DNA from 3 places in the Paenibacillus sp. GCM10012306 genome. Region 1 is predicted to be linked to each of the others. Evidence: riboswitches for the same ligand, from Rfam matches in the RefSeq annotation. Region 1 holds a riboswitch; each other region holds the start of a gene.
What was found. A riboswitch is a leader RNA that binds a small molecule or an ion and turns the genes downstream of it on or off. The one in region 1 is predicted to bind cyclic di-GMP.

Region 1 (10,015 bases):
AATTTCTTTAATTTTTTGTTCAACAACCTGCTTCTTTACCTCGTATGATAAATTAAGCTCTTGGCTGACTAACAGACTTATTTCCTCTATGGAAAAGCCTACGGATAAAAGTGCCTTTACATCTTCCAGGAACTCAACAATCTCCTTAGAATAAATACGATAATTATTGGCATCTCTTTGCAGAAAGATGTCCGGAATTAGATTTTTACGTTCATAGAATCTCAACGTTGAGATAGGCAGACCCGTTAATTTCGAAACCTCATTTATTTTCATAATCTATGACCTCTTTTACTTGTTGCTATAAACTTAGGTTTATAGTTCATAATGCGAATATGATAACGAACGACATACACAATGTCAAAAAACTACCGTTATCAAGAGGAGAGAAATTCTATGTTTAATAATACTCTAAATAATGATTTCGCCAGTATTGTCAAGGAACGCCGTTCTGTTCGTAATTATGACGAGAACTTTAAAATATCGAAAGAAGAGCTTAGTGAAATAATTGCGGAAGCCAGCCTGGCCCCGTCCTCTGCAAATATGCAGCCTTGGCGTGTAGTTGTGGTGGATACTCCGGAAGGAAAAGAAAAACTAAGACCGCTTGTGCGTTTCAACACTTTGCAAAATGATACTTCATCAGCCATGCTGCTGATTTTTGGCGACACCGAAAGCTATTTAAATGTTGAAGAAATTTACAACACAGCTGTGGAACAAGGAAAAATGCCAGCAGAAGTACGTGATAGCCAGGTTCAAACGATCCTGTCGATGTATCCAACTTTACCGAAAGAATTGAAAATCGAAGTGGCAAAAATCGATAGCAGCCTGTTTGCTATGCAGTTAATGTTAGTCGCTCGTGCACATGGGTATGATACGAATCCAATGGCAGGCTTTGAAGTTGATCAGGTAGCCAAAGCATTTGATTTAGATGAAGAACGCTATGCGCCAGTAATGATTATCTCCATAGGCAAAGCGAAGGAAGCAGGATATGAATCCGTGCGGTTAAGCTCTGACAAGATTACATTTTGGAGATAAGCATTTGTATTAACGAGAGGCGATCATTCAATAAAAAATAGCGGTAGTCTAGTACTTTATATCGTCCATGACTGCCGAATTTACTTCCATTGGGAAGGTTAAGGTACAGAAGCTAAGCAAGACCGATAAGTATGGTCGTAAAAAAAGGAGGTCCCTGGAGCAACGCTCCGGGAATCTCCTTTTTGATTGATATGTTTGCTTCCTCATGGCCAACCTGGATGAAGGCAATTAGCCTTCCAACAGCAGCGCTTCCGGATCTTCCAGCAGTTCCTTGACTTTGACCAGGAAGCTTACGGCTTCGGAGCCGTCGACGATCCGGTGGTCATAGGACAGGGCGATATACATCATCGGCCGATTGACAGTAGTCTCTTCGTCCAGTGCAATCGGGCGCAGTTGGATTTTGTGCATACCCAGGATACCTACCTGTGGGGTATTAAGGATCGGTGTAGAGAGCAGTGAGCCGAACACTCCGCCGTTAGTTATCGTGAATGTGCCGCCTTGCAGCTCAGCCAGGCTAAGCGTGTTGGCCCGTGCTTTAGCGGCCAGCGCACCGATTTCCCGCTCGATCTGCGGGAAGCTCAGCCGGTCCGCATCGCGGACGACCGGTACGACCAGACCTTCCTTGGCCGCAACGGCAATGCCGATATCATAGTATTTCTTCAGCAGCAGATCCTCGCCGTCGATCTCGGCGTTAAGCATTGGATAGGCCTTCAAGGCGCCGATCACGGCCTTGGTGAAGAAGGACATGAAGCCGAGCCCGACATCATGCTTCTCTTTGAAGTTATCCTTGCGGCGTTTGCGGATATCGAGAATCGCCGTCATGTCCACCTCGTTGAAGGTGGTCAGCATCGCCGCTGTCTGCTGCGCTTCCACCAGACGGCTGGCAATAGTCAGCCGTCTGCGCGACATGCGCTTGCGCTCAGTCGCTTTGCCGTCCTCCGGGTGCGGCGCTTTGCCCAGCGCCGCAAGCGGCTTCGCCGCCTCCGGCTTGCCTTGCGGCGCCGGAGCAGCTGGCGCAGCAGCACTCGCTGCGCCATGGTCCTGTACATCGGCCTGGCCAATCCGGCCGATTGGGTCACGGGCGCTAACCTCGCCAAGGGCGATGCCGCGCTCCCGTGCCAGCTTGCGCGCGCCCGGCGTAGCCAGGGCCGCGGAGCTGTCGCCCGCGCCCACAGCTACGGGCGCGGGACTTGTAGCGGGTGCAGGCGCTACCGCTACTGCCTGAGGCGCGGCGGCGTTGCTGCCGCCTGCCGCTTCCTGTGCGGCCACGGTGTTACTGCCGTTCGCCGCTTTTGGCGTGCCGGCTGCTGCCGCGCCGATAATGCCGATGGCTTCGCCAACGGCTACGTTCTCGCCGGCTTGCCGCAGGATGGAGGAGATGACCCCATCCTCCTCTGCACTAATCTCAAGATTGACTTTGTCCGTCTCCAGCTCTGCCAGTACATCTCCCTGGCCGACAGTATCGCCCTCTTTAACCAGCCATTTGTAGATCGTTCCTTCGGAAATGGATTCGCCTAGATCAGGTACTTTAATTTCAGACACAGGCCGCTACCTCCCCAAACTTTATAGTTTACGCTATAGTGACACCGTCCTCTTAGGAGGACGGTACAGCCGTTTGTACTTGCGAATTCAATTTCAGGGCTTCCGTAACAATTCTACGTTGCTCGTAGGTGTGAACATCTGCATATCCGCTTGCCGGGCTGGAACGCTCCGGACGGCCGATATATTTAACCTTGGTATTCTCGGGAGCGATGGCCCGTAAACGAGGCTCAGTGAAGCTCCAGGAGCCCATGTTCTTCGGTTCTTCCTGTACCCAAACGATTTCCTCCAAAGAACGGAAGGTGCTCAGATGAGCAGCCAGTTCCTGTTCTGGGAACGGGTAGAGCTGCTCCAGCCGCAAGATATGCAGCCAGGACCATTCCTTGCCCTTTGCAGTAGCAGCTTCCAGCTCGGCTTGCAGGTCAATAGCGACCTTGCCGCTGCAAACCACGAGCCGTTTCACTTCAGCCGGGTTTTGGCCGAGCAGCGGCTCAGGCAGTACAGCCTGGAACTGCCCTGAAACCAGTTCGGTTCCGGCAGAGGTGCTGCGCGCGTTGCGGATCAGGCTCTTCGGCGCCATGACGACGAGTGGACGGGCATCTGCTTTGCCGCACAGAGAAGCCTGACGGCGCAGCAGGTGGAAATACTGGGACGCAGTGGTCAGGTTCGCCACCGTCCAATTTTCTTCCGCTGACAGCTGGAGGAAACGCTCCAATCTAGCGCTGGAGTGCTCCGGTCCCTGACCTTCGTAGCCGTGTGGAAGCAGCATAGCTAGGTTGCTGCGCTGTGTCCATTTTGCCCGGCCGGCTGAGATGAACTGGTCGATGATGACCTGCCCGGCATTGGCGAAGTCGCCGTACTGGGCTTCCCAGATCACGAAAGTCTCAGGTGCAAATACGTTGTAGCCATACTCGAAGCCAAGCACCGAAGCTTCAGACAACGGGCTGTTGTACACGCCAAAGGAGGCGTGAGTTTCGCTCAATTGATGCAGCGGAGAGAACAACTCTCCGGTCTCGCTGTCATGCAGGACGAGGTGACGGTGCGCGAAGGTACCGCGCTGTGCATCTTGGCCGCTCAAGCGAATCGGAGTCCCGTCTCTAAGAATGGTCGCGAAGGCCAGAGTTTCTGCCAGTGCCCAGTCCACCTTCTCGCCTTCGTTCAGCGCGTCTTTGCGCCGCTGCAGAATCCGCTGCAACTTAGGATAGACTGTGAATCCGTCAGGAACGCTAAGCAACTCGCGGTTGATCTGTTGGAGCGTAGCAAGAGAGACGGCAGTCAATTTGCTAGGGACAGTCTCTGTCTTCACGGGAACGGAAGTCTTGCTGTCCGCGCTCTTATTTTTGCCTTCTTTCATATTATCATAAGCCTGCTGCAAGATGCTCTCTGCATCGGCATTCATTTGCTTCACATCTTCATCTGTGACGACCTTCTCCTGACGGAGGCGTTCGGCATAGATTCTGTGAACTGTCGGGTGATTGCGGACCTTGCTGTAGACGATCGGCTGGGTTGTTTCCGGATCATCCATCTCATTATGGCCGTGGCGGCGGTAACCGATCAGATCAATGACAAAATCCTTCTTGTACTTATTGCGATAAGCGCTAGCCAGACGAACAGCTGCTACACAGGCTTCCGGGTCATCAGCATTAACATGGATGATAGGGATCTCATAGCCTTTGGCCAGGTCACTGGCATAATGCGTCGACCGAGAGTCCTCGCTTTCGGTCGTGAAGCCGATTCGATTGTTGACGATGATATGAATTGTACCGCCATTCGTATAACCGTCCAGCTTGCCGATATTCAGTGTCTCGGCCACAATGCCTTCACCTGGGAAGGCGGCATCTCCGTGCATCAGCACAGCGATTGCCTTGTTCGTGTCGAGCTTCGGCAGGCCTGGTGTGCTGCGCTCTTCTTGAGCGGCACGGGCGAAGCCTTCTACGACAGGATTAACAAACTCCAGGTGGCTCGGGTTGTTCGCCAGTGTCAGCCTAGTGCGGACGGTTTCGCCTTCACGTACGGCGCGATCAGCACCCAGATGGTACTTTACGTCTCCGGTCCAGCCGTAGTTAATACCCATGGAGCCTTCCGAAGGGAACAGTTCCTTGTTCGGTGAATGATGGAACTCGGAGAAAATGATATCGTACGGCTTGCCCAGGATATGAGCCAGTACGTTCAGACGCCCGCGGTGGGCCATACCCATCAGGATATGCTCGGCACCTTCATGCGCGGCAGCGCGTACGATTTCGTCCAGCATTGGTACCAGGGCATCATTGCCCTCCAGACTGAAACGCTTTTGGCCTACGAAAGTCTTGTGCAGGAAGGTCTCAAACTGCTCCACTTGAATTAGCCGATTCAGCAAATCCTTGCGTTCGGCGGTATTCAATGGCGCAGGTGAGTTAACGGACTCCGCCTGGCTGTTCAACCAGCGAAGTTCCTGTTCATCATGCACATGACCAAATTCGTAGGCTATAGTTTGTGTATAGGCTTGGCGCATCCGGTGAACGGCGTCCCAAGCGGTTTGAATATTATCCGGGACATTCTCCCAAATTAGTGAAGCAGGGAGGGCCATGAGGTCCTCTCGCGTCAATTCATACGTTTCATGATTCAGCCATTTTGTCATAGGATTGTGATCCCGCTCCAGCGGGTCAATATTGGCGGCCAAATGGCCATATATACGAATGTTAGCGATTAGCTTAGAGGCTTTGACAGCCTTGCGAAGCCAAACTGCATCTCCCGAGACGATAGGCTGCGGAGCTGGTTCAGCATCCGGCGCCAGGGGAGGCGGGCCATAAACAGTAAAAAGTTCACGGTAATTATTTTCAACTGAGGAGGGGTCTTTCACAAACTGCTCATACTTCTCCTGAATGTAGCCCAGATTGGGGCCATAATATTTGCTCCAAACAGATTCATTGTAGGGCTCTTTGGCTGCCATGAATACATCCTCCTAACGGATGAACTCCAAACGCGGGGCGCTGGTATGGGCCTTGTTCGGAGCTGTGATGGTTGCGTTTTCATTTCCTTACTATTGTGCTACTTTCGGTGGCCTTAATCAATTCATACTTTCGTCCAATCCAATCGCAAAACGGTATGGTTCAGCCTGGTCATTGATGCCATAGCGCCATAAATAGATTACATCAACAAGTGTAACTATTAAAATAATTCGATAGTCCTCGTTTTTTTTATAAAACCTGATTACAATGCTCGGATATGGGTTAATGGTTCTATAATTAGTCTATTTTGGGTTAGTAGAATTATTAATAAGTTCAAAATTGTGCATTGGGTACAGGTGGTTTCAACTTGGACAGGTATTAGTCAAAAAGAGCTAAACTTTTTACATTTCTCACCTTAGAAATTCCCAGAAAACGACACACTTTTCCGATTCTTTCTTGTATAATGTTATTGCAGTATGGTTTTTAATAATAATTTCTAGCCAGATCCTTTCATGTAAAGGGTCCAGTAAAGGGTAAACCTGTTGAAAGGCAGGGGCACAAAGTCTCGGGTCTAAGGTAGAAATACTACGACGGCCGGACTGCCTGGGGACGCGAAATCTTAGGAGGAGATTTTTTGGATAAGTCCAACCAGGGGAACAACGGAGAACTGCAGACAGTTGATCTGGATTTAGAATGGGTATATTTGCTGCTGAGTGCCAAGAAGGCGGGCATCAAGGCGGAGGAGATTCGCCGTTTCTTTAATGAGAAGGCTTTGAAGGCTATTTAGCAGCTTGAATCATAACAGATACATATAGAGAAGGGCACAGCATATGCTGTGCCCTTCTCTATATGATGGGGCCCCAAGCTATTGAAGCGCTCAGGGCCGAAATCTTTAATCCTTTTGTTCAAGACGCCATTTTTGATAATCTAGAAATTCCTTGAACTCCCGCTTGCTGATGCCGGAGCTCATTGCCTCTTGCACGAGCCGGAACCATTCCGAATCCAGCGGCGTCTCTTCAGTGTCGGAGAGGTCTCCATATAGCAACACGTGAATAGATACTTGTAGTGCGTCGGCAATTTTTTCAATGAATTGGATAGAGGGGTTGGACTGAATATTTCTCTCAACATTACTCAGGTACGACTTGGCCACATCCGCCTTGTCCGCAAGTTCGGATAAGGATAAGCCCTTCTCGACCCGGAGTTCATGGATGCGCCCTCCCATATTATCAGGCACGATGACAACGCCCCTCCGTACTTTTTGTATAAGTATAACAAATTTCCTTGAAACGGACAAAGACACATTGCTGTTCAGAGGAGAAAAGAGGAGGGGATTGGAGCAAAAACCGGCATGTCTTAGCCCGGTGAAGGGTGTAAGAGATGCCGGTAGTTTTTAGGAATCAGACTTATTTTAATTCTCCGGCGCCTTGCTTGGCGTTGAAGGTCAACTTCACGTCCAGTTTGTCACCTTGGAAGATGTTTTGATCCTGGCCGTTCTCAACGAACTCAAAGGCTAATTTGAGCGTCTTGGATTGGGCTGCGGAGATGCCGCCTGGGAAGGCATTGGCTACCAAATCGTAGCCTGGATTGCTCTGCAAATCCTTGAGTGTTGCTTCGGCAACGACATGGCCAGCAATTGAGCCGCTAGTATAGCTGCTGTCAAGGAGCTTTACTTTAAAGTGAGCACCCAGATCCTGTCCGGCGTTGTTGCTGTTAGTATCAGTTACGATATACGTAGTAACCAGCTTCAGTTCTTTAATGTCGAGCGAGCCGCTATTCTGCAGAGTGAAGTTGCGGACAGCGATGTCACCTGGCTTCAGATTGCTCAGGTTCACATTTTGCTCAGGATTAGTATTCAGATCCAGCGTACCAGCGGCGAAAGTTGCTGTGCTTTCCGCTGTATCGCTGAAGTAAGCGAAGGTGCCGCCCCCGATTAAAGACAATCCCAAAGCCGCCGTTGCTACGCCAAGACCCAATGTTTTTTTGATACCCATGAATAAATTCCTCCTCTTATATGGTTAATAAAATGGTAGACAAAATAGTTAATGCGTTGAGATCGAACGGCTTACTTGTATTCGCCAGCGCCTTGTTTAGCCTCGAAGGTCCACTTCAATTTCAGGCTGTCTCCCTGGTAGTAGTTCTGAGGCTGGAGGTTGTCGACAAAGGCAAACTGAACAGACAGCTTATCCAGAGTTCCTGCCTTGATCCCTGATTTTTCGCCGAAAACTGAACCAAGGATGCCTGCTTTTACAAGGTCAGGCGAAAGGTTTTCCAGCTCAGACAGTTTTTTAATCAGAACCGGAGAAGTGATCTTGTCTTTATTAACCAGGAAGGTGACCACGATGTCATCTTTCAAGTTATGGGTTCCATTGTCATTGTTCACGTCTATAACTTCAGTTGCCGTTTTCAGCAGCACTTGGGAAATATCAAGTGAGCCGCTATTCTTCAGCTTGAAGTCTCTGGTGATGATATCACCTGGCTTGAGATTGTTGAGGTCCACGATCACAGAGGGATCAGAATCCAAGCTCAATGTTCCGTTGTTAAAAGAAGCTGTACTTTGCGCGGTATCGCTGAAATATGCGAAGGTTCCCCCGCCGACCAAAGTCAATCCAAGCGCTGCTGAGACAACGCCCAGCCCCAGTGTTTTTTTAATATTCATTCTTTCATCCCTCTCTCGATCTTTTTAGTTTCTGACTTTACGTCATGTATATTGTTGCTCCACGTTTCGTAAACGGGAGTTTACAATCCTATTAATGTAAGGTGTCCGGCAGTGACTCAGCAGGGGCAGGCACATTATTCTTCTTTTCCAGAGCGGTGATAGCTTTCCAGGTACTGTATAACGCGTACAACAGGAGCAGGAGACCTGGTACGATCATTAGCAGCACGCTACCTGCCTTGGAAACTGCGAAGTTCATGGCATAACCAACATAAGGAACGGTAAAGCCGGTATACTCTCCGATCACGTTGGTCGAACTGACCGGGGACATGTCGGCAGCGTTATTGTTGTCGCCCTTGGTTGTATAGCTGGCCTCGCCAATGGCGCTGTTCATGCTGACATCGACGATACGGTGGGTGATCAGAATGTTCTCTGGATTCATGAAGGTAATGACATCGCCTTTCTGGAAGCGGGTCATATCACCACCGGGTTTGAGCGCAATGATGGAGCCGGTATGGATGCCCGGTTCCATGGAACCGGATAGGACCGTCTTGATTTGATAACCGAAGAAGGTAGGCTCTCCGCCTGAGGCCTTGGAGACTACAACTGCTGCGACTACCACCAGGAACACGATAAGCATCAGGGTGGTTATCGTATTGCCAATGATTTTTTTGATAAGCATTTCTTAATCGCCGCCTTTAATGGAATCTGATTCTGGAGAAGCAGAGGGTGCTGGAGTTGCCGAAGGAATTGAATTCGTTACTGGCAAAGTTGTAGCTGAAGGCGACGGCTCTGCGGACGGCTGTACGTTCGGTGTTTCCTCAGGTGTGGAGATAGGGGCAGGCTCTCCGCTCGGGGAGTCTGCGGGCTCAGCAGTAGCTGTTGGTATTGGAGAGGCCGATGCCGCTGGTTCGTCCGTTCCGTTGTTCTTGCCATCAGGATCGGGGTTGCCGGCCGGAGGTGTTTCTGGCTTAGGTGCACCTTTATCCGGCTTGCCTGCTTTTTCCTTGGCTTTCTCAGCAGCTTCTTCCTGCTTTTTCTTCTCCTCTGCTTGCCGTTCTTCTTCCTCCTTGCGGGCTTGTTCCAGCAGCTTGGCTTTTGCCTCGGCGATCTGCTCTTGCTGTCCTTTCAGAGTGTCAATCTCGCTGGCGAGGGAACGCTTAGCCTCGTTCATCTCTGTATTCATCTGTTCATAGCTAGACTGTAACTCCGTGGAGACTTCTGTTTGGGGTGTGTAGGCTCTGGCGAAGAATGTCAGGATGGGCTCCTGGGTCAGGAAGGCCGGAATGTTTGGTTCCAGCAGGGATGTAACAGGACTCTCCGGAGGAAGTGAACCTCCGAGTTCATGAATTGAGACGAGATAATTTAGAATTCCGGTCAAGGTGGTTACAAGAGATTCGGACAGTACGTTGCTTTGACTAAGGCTGCTTTGGAACTCCTCGAAGAATTGGGCATCGCGGATTTCCAGACAGTTGGGTTCTAAGTTGATCATATACCCTCCGATCTGGGACAAAATTCGGGCAGAGCTTGCAACCTCTTGCATAATCTCTAGCCAGACCCCTGCATTGAAGCTAAGCTGGCTATCAAGCGCACCAATCTCACCGGTAGCCGCTGTAATCTGCTGCGCGGTCTCCTGCGCGGCATGGTCCAGCTCTTCCAGCGACAAGCCTTCGACCGCTGCGGAGCTTCCCAAAGCTAGCGTGACAGAGTGGCTGTTCAGTGAAGCTGTGAGTTCGTTAATCCTTTTAATGTGGTCGCCCAATTCCTGCAGCAGCTTCTCGATCTGGCCGGGGAATACTTTGCACAGCTCTATTGTGGTGTTCTGCTGCTTCGAAGTGTTGAATTCACCATAAGTGCTGCCGAT
Region 2 (10,015 bases), on a different contig from region 1:
GGGCCTGCCGGGTACTTTTGTCATATGGGTCCAGTGTCCTAGCCCTCTCACCACAAGTTCTGCAAGAACAAGTACGACAAGCACTGGCAGATACAACCGCACTATATGAGTCTGTCGGACAGAATTTCGTCAAAGATGATCCCGAATAGCATTTATGTCAGTTCTTACAGTAGACCTATACCCGGTTAATCGCCTATAATATTACAATACACAACAATAAAGGGGGACATATTTCCTATGGACTGGATGTACAAGCTGCCTTTGAAACAAAGAATTGTCGCCGGATGTTACTTGATCGCCGCTTTATTCTCCATCCCTGTTTTGGTCACATTTATTATTCTCGGCAAAATTGTTATCGGCATCATTCTGGTGGTCCTGCTTACAACCCTGACTTACCCTCTTTCTCGCTTTGTCGAGAGAACGCTTACATCTTCTTTTGATGATATCTCTAACGTTACACATACGATTTCTAAGGGGGATTTTACGCAAAGAGCCGATGAGAATGGCTCCATGGGTGATATCAGCCGCTCCTTTAATACGATGATCGACAAATTGAAGACCATTTTGACCGATGCGTCACAGATCACACGTCAGGTTATGGATGCAAGCCGCGGTATTGAAGACAAGAATCAGAATCTGAAGATCGTCATGTCTCAGGTGGCAACCTCCTCCAACGAGCTAGCTCAAGGTGCCAACGAGATTTCTAGTGATATTGCTGGCATGATTGATTCTATTAAAGATATTGAAACCAAGGTGTCCAATTACGCTTATTCGACCAAAGAAATGAACAAGAAAACTATACATACGCTGGAATTAGTAGAGCAAGGTCGCCAATCGGTAGATACCCAATCGGAAGGCATGCGCAAGAATATTGAAGCTACACAAAAAGTAGCTGATACTATTGATGCCCTCTCCCATAACGCTCGCGGTATCACCATGATTACCAAGACAATTACCGAAATTGCGGAACAGACCAACCTGTTATCCTTGAATGCTTCCATCGAAGCTGCCCGTGCCGGAGAGCATGGCCGCGGGTTCGCCGTGGTCGCCCACGAAGTTCGCAAACTGGCTGAGGAATCAACGGCCTCGACCAAAGAGGTCTTCAGCTTGGTGCGAAGCATTGAAGCCGATATCAAGGAAGCCATTGCGAATATTACCATCAATGAGGAAGTCGTTCAGGTACAGAATGAAATGATCATTCAGACTGCACAAATTTTCGGGCAAATTGTCCAAAGCGTACAGTACATTACCGAGCAGATCGCCGCCTTCTCTTCGGAAAGCGATCTGATGCTGGACAGTGCCCTGAAAATCTCCTCTGCGATCGAGAACATCTCCGCCATTACCCAGCAAACAGCGGCCAGCACTGAAGAGGTCTCTGCATCGATGAGTGAGCAGATCAATGCTCTGGAATCTGTTGCAGAAGAGAGTGAAAAAATGACGTCAGCCGTCTTCCAGCTACAAAAAACGATTCATATTTTTAAATTTTAGAATTTGTCATCAAAATTTAATTTTTGTTCCTTTCAGCACAAAACTGCCGTATAAGCTCTATTTTATACGGCAGTTTTTCAAACTTATGAAACGTTTGCATTATATCGCTTTCAGACCTTTCCGTAAAATTCATACTCACAAATAACGATTCGCCTTCTCCCCTCTCAAGCATCCTACTTTTAACCCACTCACTTCCATTATAGTTTAGAAAAAAATAAGTATTTGGATTCAATTCTTTCATTAAAAATATCACGGCAAATGATGAGTCAACTAATTTCTTCAATTATTATCTAATCTTCTCCATCCAATTGTTTTGATCCAATTTGCATTTTTGCACCAACCCCTCTAGTCAAATATTCCATACTGACCCAATTAATAGTTTATTTTCGCTCTATTTTGTAACCGCATTCTAATTTACAATACCCCCTTGGATACATTTTAAATTAAAACTATATCCCTATTCTCTTTCATTTTTTTCGTCAAATTCCGAGTTCATTTGTGTAAAATATATTGACAAAGACGAGCTAGGAATATAATGTAAAGGAAAATTATTCTTATAATTAGTTATATAATTTATATGGGCAAAATTCCTGAAAAGGAATGACGCAAAGCCATGGATCTACAGCCTCATTTTTCTGAGGCCATGACTGCCAGGTTGCAGAGAAAACCAGGAGGATCGACTTAATCTTGCGGTCTGAGTGGCGGTTTTTTGCTTCCAACCTGTGCTCCATTATTCGAGCACAGGTTTTGTTGTTTCTTTATACCCGTTTGTATCGTTCTAATCATTTCGCATCACCAGAACGATAATATATTTATCTTTTTACTTATCCCAATTCATACACTTGAGAGGTGTTTTTTTTGAAGACAGTCGCAGATTTTATGGCGGAGGCACTACGTAATCTCGGAGTAACCCATTCATTTGGTATTATTGGTAAATCCATTTGTCCTTTAGTTCTAAAGATGGTGGATTACGGTATTGAGTTTATTCCTGGAAGACATGAATCCAGTTCCGGGTTTGAAGCCGCAGGCTATGCCCTTAAGACTGGCGGACTAGGTGTTGCTTTCGGAACATCCGGTCCCGGAGGAACGAACCTACTGACTGCAGCGGCCCATGCCAAAGCGAATAACCTTCCGGTACTATTTATTACAGGTCATCAATCCATAAAAGAATTAGGTATTCCGCAATGTCAGGATTCTTCCTCATATCTGGCTGATCTTGCTGATATGTTCAAACCGGCTACTCTATTCAGCAAGCTTGTAGAACGTGGCGATAACTTCAGTACCATTTTCAATCATGCTATCTCGATTGCTCTGAGCGGTAACCGTGGTCCCGTTCATCTTTGCTTGCCTTTCGACGTTCAGACAGAACTGCTGGAAGAATTCCCGGTAGTCTATCCAGAGCGCGAATCGTTCGTAAGCATCTCCAATTTTGACCGTGTAATCAACGCTATCAACAATGCTGAGAACCCACTGATTATTGCGGGTAAAGGTGTTAACCGTTCCGGAGCTCATAAAGAGCTGATCGAATTGGCTGAAACCTTCAACATCCCTGTCGTGACTTCTCCTGGCGGCAAAGGTGCTATTCCTTGGGATCACCCGCTGTATCACGGTCCTGTCGGTGTCGGCGGATGCACTCATGGTGATGATCTGCTAAATCGCAGCGATTTGTATATTGTACTGGGCTCCCGCCTGAGCGATATGACCATCTGTAATCTCAAACGTGAGAACCATCCAGAGACTTTAATTCAGTTCGATAGTGATCCTACGTTTGTGGGCAAAATTCTGACCTCCCAAACAATACCGGTCACCGGGGATCTGCGTGATAATCTTGTGTATTATCTTGAACACCTGGATAGAGATTCTGTGACCAAACGTACTACCGAAAGCTTTAACTATCGGGATGAACTGCCTGAGCTCCCTGGTCTCTCTCTGGCTTCAGTCATGAATGTGATGAGTGATCTGATTCCATACAACAACACTATGTTCGTGGATGACGGAAGCCATGGCTTTAATGCCGTTAAATGGTATAACGTTAAAAAACCGGGCAGTTTTGTGTTTGATGCCTATTTTGCCTGCATGGGCAACGCCATTGGCATGGCTATCGGCGCCAAGGTTGCATCACCGGATGAAACGATCTTCTGTGTGACTGGCGATGGATGCTTTATGATGCTCGGTGCAGAGATTAATACAGCAGTATGTAAGGATATCCCGGTTATTTTTATCGTTGTGAACAACATGCAACTGGATATGGCGCTTAAGGGAATGCAGAAGACTACGGGCCGAATTGACGGAACCCTATTCGAAGTCCCAATGGACGCCGTGAAGTTTGGTGAATCCCTTGGAGCAAGCGGATATCGCTGTGAGACGTTGGAACAATTCTCCGCTGCGATCGAAGATGCGGTAGCCTTGAACAAGGTTGCAGTAATCGAACTGTTGACAGACCGTGACGAAGTACCACCTACTGCACACCGTGTAGTGAATCTTTAATTAGGGGGCCAATTTATGAGCGACAATTTGAACAACAACATCAAAAGTGGTCTGAACCACTTTGCTAACTTATCAGGGGACTATGGTGCCAAAGCCTTGGCCCCTATTAAAGACCATTTCCCAGATCTGGCTGAATATATTATGGGCGCCGCCTACGGTGACATTTTTCAGCGCAACACGATCGGTGATGACTGGAAAGAAGTTGCAGTAATCTCCGCACTGATTGCGATGGGACAATACGAACAACTTGGCGTCCATTATGTTATGGCGCTAAGTGTAGGTGTCACTGAGGAGCAGCTTAAGGGTGTTCTGCTTCATTTGGTGCCTGCTCTGGGGGCTCCACGTGTAATTAGTGCCTTTAACGTATTGCTCGAAGTTTTGGAAGAAGTAAAGTAGTCCCTGTTCACTACAATAATTTACATTTTTCGACTTTTTCATTGCAAATATATAAATCATATGCTATTAATATAGTTAAAATATCCCAAAAATAAGTATAATATCGATTGTCGAAAATCGTGAATCAAAGTTTTTGGATATATTATTAATTTGCAAAATGATGTCCTATTTATCAGATCATACTAATTTATGGGAGCGATGAATGAATGGGTAAATTTATTTTGGAAACAGATTCGGTTAAAAAGATTATCAATGTCGAATTGGATGGCACTTTCTCTGAAGAGGATGGCATCAAATCCATTCAAGCCTACCAACAAACCATTAATCCGATCACCCCAGCAGACTATGAGCTGCGCTTTGATTGCAGAAAGCTTAACGTTACCGCTCCTAATGTTGTGCCTCTTCTGGAGGGATGCTTCACTATGATCAAGCAAGATGGCTTTGCCAAAGTGATACTGACCCTTGAGAACAATCCAATTCTTAAAATGCAATTGGCGCGCCTGGGACGTAAAGCGGGTCTGGATAACCTGGAAATTATCTCTACAGTTACTGCATAAGACACAACTTCATATTAAAACCTGTATTTTGCCTGATCATGCAATTATCCATCAGCTCATCACTAATAAGGGGGCAATTCAATGGCCGGCATAATCATCAGAGACATCGCTATCTATCATCCGAGTAATAAAATCGGCAATGATTTCTACATCAAGCATTTTGACGATAGAGGAATAGAGATTCGTGGACTTCTGGCGGCATTGGGTCGTAACACCCGCTACAGTATTAATAATGAGGACGAGAATGCACTGACTATGGGATTTGAGGCGGCTAGTAATGTACTGGAACAAGCAGGACTAACTGGCCAAGATATTGATCTTATCGCCTTCTCCACCCAGACGCCGGAATATATTATCCCGACCAACTCGGTGATCATGCACCGTTTGATTAATGCAGCTTCCCATACCATCTGCATTGACAGCAATGCAAACTGCATAGGTATGACGGCAGCCTTTGATCAGGTTAGCCGGCAGATGATGGCAAATCCCCGTATCCGCCGCGCGCTAGTTATCGGGTCTGACCATATTCTCCCGCATACCGACCGCAATAATCCAGTATATTATGCCGGCTTCGGCGATGCTGCCGCGGCCGTCATTCTAGAGCGTGATGAAAATGCTGTTGGATTAATCGATTCGATCTACCAGACAGACACTTGTGTGTTATACAATTCCATCTTTCCTGTTGAAGGCTTAGCCAAATTGGGAACAACAGGCGTTGCGCCTGGTGAATTCAATGTAAAATTCACTCCATTTGATGATTCCATTTGTGTAGAAGCGGCTACTGAATCAATCAAGACCTTGCTTGCCGATTCAGATATCGCTCCAGAATCCATCAAAGCAGCCTGCTTCTCGCAGCTGTCTCTTCCCAATATACTTAGTGTTGCGGAAAACGTCGGAATTGATAGCAGTGTAGCCGTGTATGTCGGGGATGAATTTGGCTATACTTCGACTAGCAGTCCATTTGTTGCACTTCATAAGGCTGTATCTACCGGTCAAATCGAACGCGGCGATAAAGTATTATTCTGGACTGTCGGTGGAGGCATGCAAAATATTGCAGTTGTGATAGAATACTAAGCTTATTTACTTAAGCAACCTGAAGAAGCATTCCAACAGTAGTTTCTACTTAGGAATGCTTCTTTTTCTATAAGCTCTAAATCTGTCCACAATCAATTCTAGTAGGCTCTTCTTTCCTGGTCTTAGTGTCTTACTCATTTATCTGTTGAAGATGCCTCTGGAGACGATAAGGGGCTGTACAGCCCCATTTGTTCCACGATGAACAAGATTAATCGGTGCCATTCAACAAAAAAGCACCTCTGATAATCAGAGGTGCCGTCAGGCTTTGTTTAGAATTACTGTTTTTCGACAGGTAAACGCAGTGTAAAGGTCGTTCCTTCACTCAATTTGCTCGCAGCCGAGATGTGCCCATGGTGAGATTCGACGATATTCTTGACAATGGCAAGACCAAGCCCCGTTCCCCCTGATTCTCCGCGAACACGGGCTTTGTCAGCCTTGTAGAAGCGTTCGAAGATGTACGGAAGATCATCCGGCGGAATGCCCACACCTTCGTCGCGAATTTCGATCTCGACATAACGGCGGCTCTCCTGTACGGTTTGACCGGCGACAATCAGAATCTTTTTCCCTGCCGGGGTATGGCGGAAAGCATTGTCCAGCAGGTTCGTGAGCACTTGCTCCAGCTTGTCCTCATCGGCCGCCTTCAGCAAGAGTTCTTCACTTAGGTTCCTGTACTGCAGATCAATACCGCGTTCCTTAGCCCGCACAGAGAACTTGCGATAGACACGCTCTAGCAAATCACTCATATCAACCCGAGCCTTCAGCATATCGGTATGCCCAGCTTCCATTCGGGCTAGATCCAGCAGATCCTTCACGAGTCGGCCCATGCGCAGCGATTCATCATGAATGACCTGAATCAGTTCACTGCTCTCCTCTGGTGAAGAGGCCATGCCATCAAGCAGCGCTTCGCTGTACCCCTGCATCATAGACAACGGAGTGCGAATCTCATGCGATACATTCGCCACGAAGTCACGCCGCATTTTCTCCAGCTTGACCTCCTCAGTCACATCACGCAGTACCGCTACAGCCCCACGAATATGGTTCTCTGAATACAGCGGGGCCATATGAACAGACCAGACCCCTTGCCGGACATGCACGTTAGAGCGTTGGTCTCCCCCTTCCTGCAGTGTGCTCAGAAAGAGCGGACGCAGCGGAGGTGGTACCTCTCCCTTGCTGATGATCTCCTCACCGGGCTCAGGATCGGCTTCCTGCACCCACTCCAGGTTACGCCAAGTCTCCAGCAGGGATTGTCCATGTGGATTAGTGAGAATAATCTGGCCTTCAATGTCAAAAGTGACCACTGCATCACTCATACTACGCAGAACACTGGACAGATGGCCTTTCTCATGATTCAGACTGCGAATATTCTCTTCCAGCTCTGCCGCCATATGGTTGAAGGAGGTGGCAAGCTGCCCGATTTCATCACTAGTGACCAGAGTCAGCCGGGTTCCGTATTCGCCTTTGCGAATATTGTTGGCGGCCTCGATCACCTGCTGCATCGGCTGTGTTATCTTAGTGAACAGAAACAAGGCAAAGAACGTCGTCAGAGAAAACCCAATCATGCATGTGTACAAAAATAAGCGCTTGATCGCCCCGGAATTGGCAAAATTACTGTCGATATAAGGCAACAGGAACAGTCCCAGTGTCATCAGTACGACAGCAACCAGACAGATGATCGTGACCCACAGCTTGCCGACAAGGCTTCTCCAGAAGTTCACCTATTTAGGTACCTCAAGTTTGTAGCCTACTCCCCATACGGTCGTGATCATCGCTGCGGATTCCGGTGATACCTTATTCAATTTCTCACGAAGACGCTTGACATGCGTATCTACCGTGCGCAAATCTCCGAAAAATTCATAATTCCAGACATCCTTAAGCAATTCCTCACGTGAAAACACCTTATCCGGCGAAATCGCCAGGTAATGCAATAACTCGTATTCCTTAGGGGTTAGGCTGACTTCCTGGCCACCAGCGGTTACACGGTGTGCATCATGCTCAATAATGAGATGCGGGAATACAATGTTATTGCTGGAATTGCTCTCCTTGGATAGAAAAGCTGTAGCCGAGGAGCGGCGCATAATCGCCTTCACCCGGTAGATGACTTCACGCGGGCTGAACGGCTTGACGACATAGTCGTCTGCACCCATCTCAAAGCCCTGTACCCGGTTAATCTCCTCGCCCTTGGCGGTAAGCATTAACACCGGTGTCGATTTAACGCCGCGAAGTCTAGTCAGTACTTCAATCCCGTCAATGCCGGGTAGCATCACATCTAGCAAGATCAGCCCGTAATCATTGGCTGTTGCCTTGCGAAGGGCGATCTCTCCATCCTCCGCCTCATCAATTTCATAACCTTCTTTTTCGAGATACATCTTAAGTAGGCGGCGGATACGCTCTTCGTCATCCACAACCAGAATTCTGTTCAAATGATCTGCCATTTCACAACAACCCCTTCATCAAATACAGTAGAACGTTACCCTTACTATCGGCTGCTTTGGCAGATTAACTTACCACTTAATCCGTTCCTGCATAGGAATGAAGTCCGGCGATGACCAGATTAACGCCAATCAGGGTAAACATTACGACCAAAAAGCCGAGTACGGCGAGCCATGCGGACTTACGTCCCTGCCATCCGCGTGCAAGCCGTAAATGGAGATAGGCGCTATAAAACAGCCAGGTGACAAGAGCCCAGACCTCTTTTGGGTCCCAACCCCAGAATCTTCCCCAGGCCACTTGAGCCCATATCATTGCAAAAATCAAAGCCCCCAATGTAAAAATCGGGAAGCCTATCGCTATGGCCCGGTAGGTGATCTCATCAAGATCATCGGCATCGATGCCGTCCATTGTGGGATGCAGGGCCGCTCCCAGTGGTTTACGGACAATCAGCCGAATCAACCCGTAGAGAATTAGCCCGGAAAGGAGCGACCATATCACGGTATTAAACTTCCGGCCCGCGTTCACGCCATTCATCCACGAAGGCGCCTCGAACAACGGTTTTTTCATACCCAAAAAGGGCTGGAAGCTCTCAATTTCGCTATGGTAAGGTGCCACAATAGGCGGCATTTTATAACTCACTTTCTCTATTGTACTATCTCCCTGCCCAGGGCTGTCAATCGTAACGTTCTCCCGGACAAAAATCGATTCGTATCCGGCTCCCCGGAAAGCGAAAACGGACCCTAGGAAGGCTATAATGACAATAATCGAGAACAAGGTAAATTCAACAAGACGTTGCTGTTTCCGGTCATTTTTCTCCTTGCTGGTGAAGTTTACGGTGCGCAAGAGATACATGAGTCCTGCAGCAAAACCGACGGCAAAGAATGATTCTCCCAGCGCTGCCAGTGTAACATGAATGTTCAGATAGATAGATTTCAACGAAGGGATCAGCGGCTGAACTTCCTGCGGGAACACCGCAGCATAAGCCATAATAATAATCGAGATTGGAACCGCGAACAGTCCCAGCAAGATTTTACGGTAAATAGCAAACATCACGGTAAACGCGACCATCACCATCATCGACAGGAAGGTCATGAATTCATACATGTTACTAACCGGGATATGACCTGCTCCTGCCCAGCGAGTAAAGAAGTAAGCCATGTGGCACAAGAGCCCCAGTGAGGAGGCAATAAAAGCAACTCGGCCCCAGCGAGCCGTGTGCTCCTCTGGTTTGCGCCCGGACCATTTCCGGCCCATGATGGCAATCGTGAATAGCATGAACGAACCGCTGTATAAGAAAAAGGCGGCTATAAAGACATCACTGCTGATATCGAGCAAGCTCATGCTTGACCTCCCCCGTTGTCCAATGATTTTTCATCCACTACCATGTCTACCTTCTCCAAGATGGATACGATCTCACGGCGAAATCCGAACCAGTTCTTGTTCGTATGTCCTCCAAGGATAAGCTCTTCATTCGCGACGGTCAGCCAGATACGTCTGTGCTGCCAGTAGAAGCCCAGTACAAGGCCCAACATCACTATACCCGCACCTACCCATACAAAAGGCATTGCCCGGTCCACACGCAC
Region 3 (10,015 bases), on a different contig from region 1:
CCGAGGGTATTGAGATTAGCGACAGCTCGGACATAATGCTAACGGCCAATCCTTCCTTGACCATGTTCAATGCGGTGGCGAAATTGCTCACCACATACTTGGGGTTCAGTGTGCTGCCGCTGCGGCGGAACAGGTCCTCTACCGGCGGTTCGTAACCAGCTCTGCAGATTAGCAGAGTTTCCTCCTGAAGATCACTTACATGAATAATTTTTTGTTTGCCAAGCGGGTTATCCTCCTGCACCACACCGAACAATTGCTCACGGAAGAGGGGGAAGGTCTCAAAATCTCCAATGGGAGGCAGGATCAATCCGACATCAATAAAGCGGGAATCCAGCCAGTCCTTAACCTCAGTGACAGAGCCTTCGTACATTTCAATCTCCACACCGGGATATTGTAAGGCGATTGAACGGATAATCTTTGGGAAAAAATAAGCGGCAGCCACGGGAAAAGCGCCAATGCGGATTCGGCCTTTCTCGAGGCCCTTCTCCAGAGCGATCTCCTGATTAACTTTGTCGAAGCCGGCCAGAATTTCACGAAAGAGAACAAGGACACGCTTTCCTACATCGGTAAGCGCCAGACCGTTGCGCCGGTCACGGAGCAGGAGCTTCACATCTAGCTCTTCTTCCAGCGTTGAAATGGCCCGGCTGACAGCGGGCTGGGTCATGTTTAGCTCTAATCCGGCTTTAGTGAAGCTGCCGCTTTCGGCGATTTTAACGAATAAGCGAATCTGATTGTTGTTCATATCATTTTTGATATGCCCCTTATGATTAATATTTATTTCTATTATGAGTATGATTATTGTATCATTTGACATGAAGCCGATTCAAGGAGATGAAACCTACATCTATGCAGAAGAAAAATATACTGCTGCTCTTATTTCTTGTTATTGTTTGGGGCGTTAACTGGCCCTTGTCCAAGATTGCACTGGCCTACGCGCCACCCTTGCTGTTCGCAGGGATTCGCACGCTGATTGGCGGTGTGCTGCTCATACTGCTCGCTCTACCCAGATGGAAGAGCCTGCGCTTTAAAGAGCTGTGGCCGATCTATCTTGTCTCTGCCATTCTCAGCATTGTCTTCTACTATGGCTTTCAGACCATTGGGCTACAATATGTGCCGGCCGGTCTGTTCTCTTCGATTGTTTTTTTGCAGCCAGTCCTGCTAGGAATCTTCTCCTGGATGTGGCTGGGGGAGAGCATGTATGCACTCAAAATTGCCGGACTGATGCTGGGTTTCATCGGAGTAGCCTCCCTGAGCGTCGGCGGATTTACAGGCAGCATTTCCCCTTGGGGCATTCTTCTCGCCCTTGCCAGTGCGTTAAGCTGGGCATTTGGCACGATCTATATGAAGCTGCGGTCTGCCCGTGTAGATACGCTATGGATGACCGCCATGCAGATTACGATCGGCGGACTGATCCTGACGGTTTCGGGGTCCGTGACTGAACGTTGGGGAGATATTGTGTGGAATGGTGCTTTTATTGCCGATACCTTGTTCATTTCGATTTTTGTGATCGCGATAGGCTGGGTCGTGTACTTCAAGCTGATTAATGAAGGGGAGGCGGGCAAGGTAGGTTCGTTCACCTTCTTGATTCCGTTAATCTCGATTGGCACCAGTGTAATTTTCCTTAAAGAACAAATCACGCTTAACCTAGTCATCGGACTGCTGCTAATTGTGTGTAGTATTGTCCTGGTGAATGTGAAGTTCAGGCGTTCGGCCAAACTGTCGGCTAACTGATCAAGACCATATGCCTTATATTGAATAGTAAAAGGAGATCCCTGCTGACAATGCTGCAAGGGACCTCCTTTTCTTTTTATTTCATTTATTGTCGGCGCTGTAGCGTCTGTGGTGTGATCACGGCGTTCTCCAGCAATCCGGTAACCTCTTCTGAGTAGCCGCCAACACTGATTCTGCCGCCGCTCATTTTGTGCAGAACAAGTCTCTTTCCGGCCTTCAGGACGGAGTTGGTTTCACTTGTCCCGCCAACCGTCTGCGCGGTGATGGCACCTGTGGCCTCTAAATTGGAGTCCTCGCAGACCGCATTGCGGCTTGTGTAGGCAATGTCTCCATCGGACTGCAGATTGCTTTGCCGAGTACCCTTCCCATAAATGGTGATGTTGCCACCAGATTGAATGATGCTATTGTCGCTATAGGGCAGATCAATTCGGACTTTGCTCTCCAGCATAACCGTAATGCCGTTGTACATATCCTTTAGCAGCTTCAGGAAGGATTCCACAACCGCATCATTCAACATCCCGATAAATTGATCCGGCTGCAAAAAGACCTCGAGCAATCGTTTCAACTGTTTTATATCCTGAGGGTAGGAATGCTTGATATCGGAGAGAACATGCAGAAGCTCGGGGATCAGAATCGCAAATCGTTTATATTTGGTATCAAGCAAAAGCTGAATGACCTGGCCGTAATTCACAGGCTGTTGGCGGTTTTCTAACTTTTTGGCCAACACCTTGGCTGCCTTCCGTAGCAGATTGCCTTCCTCTAGGATCTGTTTTGACAGATGGTAGAGTCGGTTATTCAAAACTCCATGATATCCCGAATACAGTCTGCTCTCCACCACATCGCCATGTATCCAAATACTCCCGGTTGCAACGATGGTCGCATTCTTCACGTTTCCGTAAATATAGACATTTCCAATCGCTTCAATAATCATCTGCTCTTCCACATCGCCGTGAACAGCAACGTCCCCCGGGAATACGATGTGGCCGGTCTCAGGATTGACATTCCCCAGAACCCTGTGCGCTGCGGCAATGTCAAAGGTTCTGCCCTTCACTCCTGTCAGGCGGGGTCTGCCTGTACGAAGCGCCATGACCTTCAGACCGGATATAAGCTGTGTATGCTCCTTGGCTATAAGCTGGAAATCCTCAGGTGGGGCAGCAGGCAGCAGATGTCCATACACATCATATCCGGGAACCCCTTCGATGGGTGGATGCTTGATAGCTACGATGTCGCCCTCTTGGACTTCTGGGATGTCCGGGTAATTCTGCTCTTCCTGTCCACTCACGTTTCTATGGAAGATTTCTGCGGTCAGGGCTTCCTCGGAAAAAGGGATCTCGATTCTTGCATTGATCGCGGGTTTGGGCGCGGTACCTTCCGCTACACGGACAGGCCGTCCGGTAGGGTGGTTCAATGCCTCGTAAATCGCTGGAATATTGAGATTCTGGGAGATGGATTTTTTGTCAAAGTCGGCAAGGACCTGTTCGATGCGGACTGTAGACAGCAGGGCTTTCTTGTCCTGCTCCGCACTAACCGCAATGTTATTCGTGGCTGCACAATCCTTCAGGCGCCAGGCGTACTGTTCCAACCGTCGCAGGGTAAGGAAAGCCGATAACTTGTCTTCGGAGACTGTAATCTCATACGGTGCGGGCTCTTCAATCTCCCACTCCAGGCGGTCGGATGACAATACTTCGGTAGGGGCAGTAATGATCTGCCGGTTCTTCCTAAGGACAACGGGAGGAACGGGAGAGATGACAGCAGGTTTGCCGCCAGATAAAGGTGAGGTGATGAAAAATTGATTATTTTGAATAATGATGATGCCGTCCTTATTGTTCGTGTCGTCCAGTGGTAGAGATTGTGGAGCACTATTCAAGATTTGTTCGGAGGGCTCTATCGGCAATGGCCGGGCAAATTCTTTTACGTCATTTCGATTAGGGTGTTGCGACATTCTGTTACCTCGCTTCTTTGTATAATCAAAGGCATCTGTACATAGAGAGCACCGGGTTAAGATGCGATATCCGCTAGGGATATCCGCCATGCAGGCGTCTAATTGGCAGCCTGGCAACCATAAATGCAGCTTGTGCATTCTTAGGCCCATTGCTTTGCGTCCTACCCTTTCGAATAGTTTGCCTTTAAAAATGGATCAATGATGTATACTCAGCATCAGGCACTTTAATCGACTAAAATCGACAAAAAAAGAAGGCGCCGGTACGTCGTATATATAAAATTGTCGGCATTAAATCCTTTTAATTTTAGTGCTAAAGTAACGAATTGACAATATAAAATAAATAAATTCACCCAGACCGTCCACATGTAAAAGAGAGGCGTCTAAGCCGGATGGCCCGGGACGTCTCTCATGGGATCAAATAGTCCACAGAAGTACCTATATATTCCACATTTCCTTAATTATAACGCGTAAGATGGTTTTAGTAAAATAAAAGGACGCTCCCGTTTATAGCTTTTGGGAGAGTCCTTTTTTCATGTAATGAATACCTTGTGCGATATTGGTCTTGGCCTCATGCGGTACAACTGAACAGGTGGCATATTCCGCCCGCTCCACCTCTTCCAGCACCCGGTTCAAGTGGGAGAACACTGCACCGAGATCGCGCATGGCTGTCAGAGGGCAATGTCTCTGAAGCTCTGAGAAGCAAGAGAGCTGTAATTCCCGTGCATGGCGCAGGGCGTCTGGGAGGGAACGGGTGCACTCGATATCGGACAGGGTCTTCGTTCCGTACAGTGCGATGCAATCCGCGGTGGCTTCCAGCGAACCAGCCAGCCCTTCTGCAGCTGCATAATGCGGTGGAAGCAGAGCAATCTCATCGGCAATTTCCTTCACATAGGCATGAACGGTTTTCAGATGAGTAGTAGCTGTGCTCAGCTTGTGCAATTCATTACGGCATTGGTAATGGGATAGTGTGTAGTGAATCTCTTTCTGTTGCTTGCGGCTTCGTGTCAGCAGCTCCCCGGCTTGTTTCGATACGGCTTTGCCCTTCTCCGTACTTTGTTCTCCGGCGGCAAGTCCTCTCAGTGCATCTGCGAGCAGCAGGCTTCCTTCAAGTGCCAAGGCTTTTACCTTGACGAACCCCTTCGGCGGAACGATAATCATATTGATGAGGACGGCAATCAGTACGCCGATGAAGGTTTCGAATATTCTAGAGACTACATAATCGTTTTGATAGAAGGAAAGGGCCATAACAGAGGTGACGCCTACTTGGGTCACGGCCTGAATATTCACGCGGCAGGCGGTGGCGATGCCAATGCCGATGAGCAGCATAAGCAGGATAGAGAGCCCGCTTATGTCAAAGAACTTACCGACGATCAGAGCGACGATCCCGCCAAGAATGATGCCGAGGAGCCGGTAGATTCCTTTTTCTACAGAGCCCTTAACAGTACCTTGGGTAATCAGAATGGCAGCTAGCGGAGCAAAGTACAGATAATGATTGCTATAAAGACTGTGCACCACCACCCAAGAGAGCGATGCAGCTAGCGTCACACGTATCATATATAGGGAAAAACCAAATTTCTCAAGGCGGTCCAGTAACCCCTCGTTCATGTTCTTCATCTTCTTTCGCAAAAATAGGAAAACATCAATTAACTTTCATCCGTTTTCATTATATCACCTCATTTTTGACGAAAATCCTGATAAGTTTTACGAAGTTGTTAAGTTTCTGGGGGATGTTAACAATCTAAGCTATCGCATAAGGGGAAGCTATCTATTATGCTATACCTATATGGAGTGTCGAACGAAAGGAGGAATTGTCGCTTATCCGCACTGGGCATGCCGATATCGATTGTTCCCCGCAGGAAGCGGGTAAAATAGGATTGTATTACTAAAGGCAGGGAGGTTGTTAGCTATAGCTACCCAGGAAGGCACTATTATTTCTTTTGAGAAGGTAACGAAGCAATACGACGATGAAGAGGCTGTGCTCAAAGAGGTCAGTTTCGAGATTGAGCGGGGCAAATTTTATACATTGCTGGGTCCGTCCGGTTGCGGTAAAACGACGATTCTGCGGCTGATTGCAGGCTTTGCAGAGGCGACAAGCGGCTCGATCATACTGAACGGCCAGGTGATTAACCACATTCCTGCCAACGAGCGGCAGGTCAACACAGTATTTCAGGACTATGCTTTGTTCCCGCACCTGAATGTGTTCGAGAATGTGGCGTTTGGTCTGCGCATCAAGAAGATGAAGAAAGATGTCATCACGCAAAAGGTACAGGAGGCGCTGGGCTTTGTGAACCTTGCAGGCTACGAACAGCGGGCCATTAACGAAATGTCCGGCGGTCAGCGGCAGCGCGTAGCCATCGCCCGTGCCATCGTCAACGAGCCACAGGTCTTGCTGCTGGACGAGCCCTTGTCGGCGCTGGATTTGAAGTTGCGGACGGAGATGCAGTACATTTTGCGAGAGATGCAGCAGCGACTGGGGATCACGTTTATCTTCGTCACGCACGATCAGGAAGAAGCACTGGCGATGTCGGACTGGATCTTTGTCATGAACAAGGGCAAAATCGAGCAGAGCGGCACACCGCACGATATTTATGATGAACCGATTAACCGTTTCGTGGCTGACTTCATTGGCGAATCCAATATTGTTCCGGCGGTTATGATCGAAGATTACCTGGTGGAGATCAACGGGCGCCATTTTGAGTGTGTCGATGCTGGGCTACGCCCAAATGAGTCCGTAGAGATCGTCATTCGCCCAGAAGACTTGGAAATTACGACTCTGGAGCAAGGCAAGCTGCGCGTGCGCGTCGATTCCCAGCTGTTCCGGGGTGTGCATTATGAGATCAGCTGTTATGACGAGTCCGGGCATGAATGGCTGGTCCATTCCACACGTCAAGCTACTGTCGGCAGTGAAATTGGCCTTTATTTCGATCCTGAAGCGATTCATGTTATGCGATTCGGGGAAACGGAGGAAGAGTTCGACAGACGTCTGGAAGCTTACGGCGAGGTGGAGAGTCATGAACAATAAGGGCCGGTCGTTCTATCTCATCCCTTATTATTTGTGGATTGCCTTGTTTGTTATTGCTCCGGTATTGCTAGTCATCTACTATTCTCTGTTTGATCTGGACGGTCATTTGACGCTGGACAATTACGTGAATTTCTTTACACCTGTATATTTGAAAATGACGCTGACCTCCTTCTGGTACGCGTTTCTGATCACACTATTCTCGCTGCTGGTCGCCTATCCGGCGGCTTATCTGCTGACGAGAACGAAGCATAAGCAGCTGTGGCTGCTGCTGATTATTTTGCCGACCTGGATTAATCTGCTGCTGAAAACATATGCTTTCATCGGGATCTTCGGCACCTTCGGACCGATCAATAACCTGTTCGATGTGCTTGGGATCGGTGAGCAGCAAATTTTGTTCACGGGCTTCAGCTTTGTGTTCGTGTCGGTCTACATCTTTATTCCGTTCATGATTCTGCCGATCTTCAGTGCGCTAGAGGAGCTTAATCTGTCTCTGCTCGATGCCGCGCGTGATCTGGGAGCGTCCGGCTGGACAACCTTCCGGCGGGTGGTCTTTCCACTGACGATTTCGGGTGTGCGTTCTGGCTGTATGGCGGTATTCATCCCGGCGCTATCTCTGTTTATGATTACGCGCCTCATCGCCGGTAGCCGGGTCATTACGCTCGGTACCGCGATTGAGCAGCACTTTTTGGTTACACAGGATTGGGGCATGGGCTCCACAGTAGCCGTATTTCTGATTGCGATTATGGCGCTGTTCATGATTCTGTGGGGCGGCGCACGGAAAGGGGTGCAGAGATGAGGAAAAGAAACGGATTCTCGAATCTGTATCTCGTTTTAGTGTTCGCTGTGCTGTATGCACCGATTGTTTATCTGATGTACTACTCGTTCAACAGCGGGGGGACGATGCACAAGTTCGAAGGCTTCACCCTGGAATATTACCGTGAGGTGATTCAGGATACCCGGCTGATCATTATCGTGATCAATACACTGGTCATTGCGCTGCTGTCTTCGGCGATTGCCACGTTGATTGCGACGATTGGTGCGCTGGCCATCTATCGCATCCGTAGCCGCCGGGCGAAGAACACCCTGTTGTCGTTGAACAATGTACTCATCGTGAGCCCAGACGTCATCATCGGGGCTTCGTTTCTGATCTTGTTCACGATTGTCGGGATCAAGCTGGGCTTCATGTCCGTGCTGCTCTCGCACGTGGCCTTCAGTATCCCGATTGCGGTGCTGATGATTCTGCCGCATTTGCAGGAAATGAGCCCTACATTGACCGATGCGGCCCGCGATCTGGGTGCCAGCCGCCGGGATGTACTGACCAAGGTCATTCTGCCGATCATCAAGCCGGGTATTTTTAGTGGATTCTTCATGGCGCTAACCTACTCGCTGGATGATTTTGCGGTTACCTTCTTTGTGACCGGTAATGGATACTCGACCTTGTCGGTTGAGATTTATTCCAGAGCGAGACAGGGCGTATCGTTGTCTATCAATGCGCTCTCGACCTTGATTTTCCTCTTCACCATTCTGCTTGTGGTCGGTTATTACTTCCTGACAACTCGCAAGAACCGCACAGCCGCTCCGGTTGCAGAATCGGTGTCAGAAGCGGGGGTGCCTAGATGAAACAGTTGGTTAATGCTTTTCTCGCCATTGTCATCGTCGCTTTTGGCTTGATGTATCTGGGGTCATGGATGAACTCCAACCAGGGCTACACGGGAAAAAACACGCTGACCATCTACAACTGGGGCGATTATGTTGATCCCGCCATGCTGAAGGAGTTCGAGAAAGAGACCGGGATTACGGTCATTTACCAGACCTTTGATTCCAACGAAGCGATGCTGACCAAGGTAGAGCAGGGGGGAACGACCTTTGATGTCGTGATTCCTTCGGATTATGCCATTTCGAAGATGAAGGAAGAGAACCTACTGCTGCCACTGGATCACAGTAAAATCCCGAATCTCGTTAATATCGATCCACGGTTCATGAATCTGTCGTTTGATCCGGATAATCTTTATTCCGTTCCCTATTTCTGGGGAACAGTCGGGATTATCTTCAACCCGGAGATGACGAAGGGGATGGATTTCAGCAGCTGGGATTCCCTGTGGGACAGCCGTCTGAAGAATAACATTTTCCTCGTGGATGGGGCACGTGAGGTCATGGGCATGGCGCTGAACAGCCTGCACTACTCCGTTAACGATACCAACGAGGAACACTTGCAGGAAGCGCTGACCAAGCTAAACAAGCTGTCGCCGAACGTGAAGGCCATCGTCGGGGACGAGATCAAAATGCTGCTGGCGAACGAAGAAGCCGCAGTAGGTATCGTCTGGTCAGGCGACGCCTCGGAGATTATGGGCGACAATGACAAGCTGGACTTCGTTGTGCCGAAGGAAGGGTCGAACAAATGGTTCGACAATATGGTCATTCCGCGTACAGCGGGCAATGTGGAAGGTGCGCACAAGTTCATCAACTTCATGCTGCGTCCTGATGTAGCGGCAAAAAATGCCGAGTACGTCGGCTACTCCACGCCGAACGCTCCGGCGCTGAAGCTGCTGCCGCCGGATGTTTCCGAGGACACTCGCTTCTACCCGCCGCCCGAAATCACAGACCACCTGGAGGTCTACGACAACCTGGGCAAAAAAATGCTCGCCCATTATAACGAGTTGTTCTTGAAGTTCAAGATGAACAAGAAATAATCACCGTCCGTATATGGGGATGGTGAACTAAAGTAATCATCAGTCCTCTTACGAGAAGGCTGATGGACAAAAGAAGCGCCCAACTGCGGAGTACCGCGGTTGGGCGCTTCTTTGGATTGGGGAGCAGGGTTAAGAGGTTTGAGTGTAGTTAGCAACCTGTTATTTTTATTTTCATTAGCCTGAGATTAAGGATGGCACCGGCTTGTTTTAAGAAATTAAAACCGAGTATGCCGTCGATTTCCATGCCATAGTCCATATTTCCGATTTCAACTTGAAAATTATTAAGTGCCGTATCGCCGAGCGTTAAGGAATCTAGAGTTTTAGTGTAAACATACTCGACCCCGCCCACACCTCGAATAATATCAACTACGTCGTTTTCTTCGGGTACCATTCCTATGTCTCTTACAATATCGGCGTTCAGTAGTGTGCTGGCAGATCCAGTATCCAAGAGTACTTTTCCGAGCTGCACTTCTGTCCCCCGAAATGCTACAACGAGGCTAATAAAGGGGAGTTCGTATCTTTCTATAATGTTCATCTTAACCCTCGTATTCCTACATATCTTTCCTTCGCCACCACGCTAGGACGGGAAGTGTGGAAGAAACAATACTCTCGGTGGGGGGCCTCCTTGTG

Region 2: linked by a shared signal. The riboswitch ahead of ACFORK_RS03745 (thiamine pyrophosphate-binding protein) and the one ahead of ACFORK_RS21820 (anti-repressor SinI family protein) in region 1 are both predicted to bind cyclic di-GMP.
Region 3: linked by a shared signal. The riboswitch ahead of ACFORK_RS11820 (flagellar assembly protein A) and the one ahead of ACFORK_RS21820 (anti-repressor SinI family protein) in region 1 are both predicted to bind cyclic di-GMP.

Annotation. Positions count from the first base shown of each region.
Region 1 is NZ_JBHRYW010000011.1:62,948-72,962, reverse strand. It holds gene ACFORK_RS21840 (MerR family transcriptional regulator) at 1-273, opposite strand, end outside; gene ACFORK_RS21835 (nitroreductase family protein) at 394-1,032, shown strand; gene odhB (2-oxoglutarate dehydrogenase complex dihydrolipoyllysine-residue succinyltransferase) at 1,261-2,574, opposite strand; gene ACFORK_RS21825 (2-oxoglutarate dehydrogenase E1 component) at 2,627-5,500, opposite strand; cyclic di-GMP riboswitch class I at 6,021-6,105, shown strand; gene ACFORK_RS21820 (anti-repressor SinI family protein) at 6,133-6,285, shown strand; gene ACFORK_RS21815 (helix-turn-helix domain-containing protein) at 6,391-6,720, opposite strand; gene ACFORK_RS21810 (TasA family protein) at 6,902-7,489, opposite strand; gene ACFORK_RS21805 (TasA family protein) at 7,561-8,154, opposite strand; gene sipW (signal peptidase I SipW) at 8,246-8,833, opposite strand; gene ACFORK_RS21795 (hypothetical protein) at 8,837-10,015, opposite strand, start outside.
Region 2 is NZ_JBHRYW010000002.1:3,781-13,795, reverse strand. It holds gene ACFORK_RS03760 (helix-turn-helix transcriptional regulator) at 1-149, shown strand, start outside; gene ACFORK_RS03755 (methyl-accepting chemotaxis protein) at 238-1,488, shown strand; gene ACFORK_RS03750 (hypothetical protein) at 1,505-1,771, opposite strand; cyclic di-GMP riboswitch class I at 2,059-2,151, shown strand; gene ACFORK_RS03745 (thiamine pyrophosphate-binding protein) at 2,338-3,975, shown strand; gene ACFORK_RS03740 (carboxymuconolactone decarboxylase family protein) at 3,991-4,371, shown strand; gene ACFORK_RS03735 (hypothetical protein) at 4,578-4,928, shown strand; gene ACFORK_RS03730 (3-oxoacyl-[acyl-carrier-protein] synthase III C-terminal domain-containing protein) at 5,010-6,002, shown strand; gene ACFORK_RS03725 (ATP-binding protein) at 6,278-7,717, opposite strand; gene ACFORK_RS03720 (response regulator transcription factor) at 7,718-8,434, opposite strand; gene ccsA (cytochrome c biogenesis protein CcsA) at 8,511-9,773, opposite strand; gene resB (cytochrome c biogenesis protein ResB) at 9,770-10,015, opposite strand, start outside.
Region 3 is NZ_JBHRYW010000004.1:221,548-231,562, forward strand. It holds gene ACFORK_RS11810 (LysR family transcriptional regulator) at 1-742, opposite strand, end outside; gene ACFORK_RS11815 (DMT family transporter) at 832-1,731, shown strand; gene ACFORK_RS11820 (flagellar assembly protein A) at 1,817-3,673, opposite strand; cyclic di-GMP riboswitch class I at 3,775-3,866, opposite strand; gene ACFORK_RS11825 (FUSC family protein) at 4,178-5,278, opposite strand; gene ACFORK_RS11830 (ABC transporter ATP-binding protein) at 5,571-6,695, shown strand; gene ACFORK_RS11835 (ABC transporter permease) at 6,685-7,491, shown strand; gene ACFORK_RS11840 (ABC transporter permease) at 7,488-8,315, shown strand; gene ACFORK_RS11845 (ABC transporter substrate-binding protein) at 8,312-9,385, shown strand; gene ACFORK_RS11850 (retropepsin-like aspartic protease) at 9,534-9,920, opposite strand; gene ACFORK_RS11855 (hypothetical protein) at 9,917-10,015, opposite strand, start outside.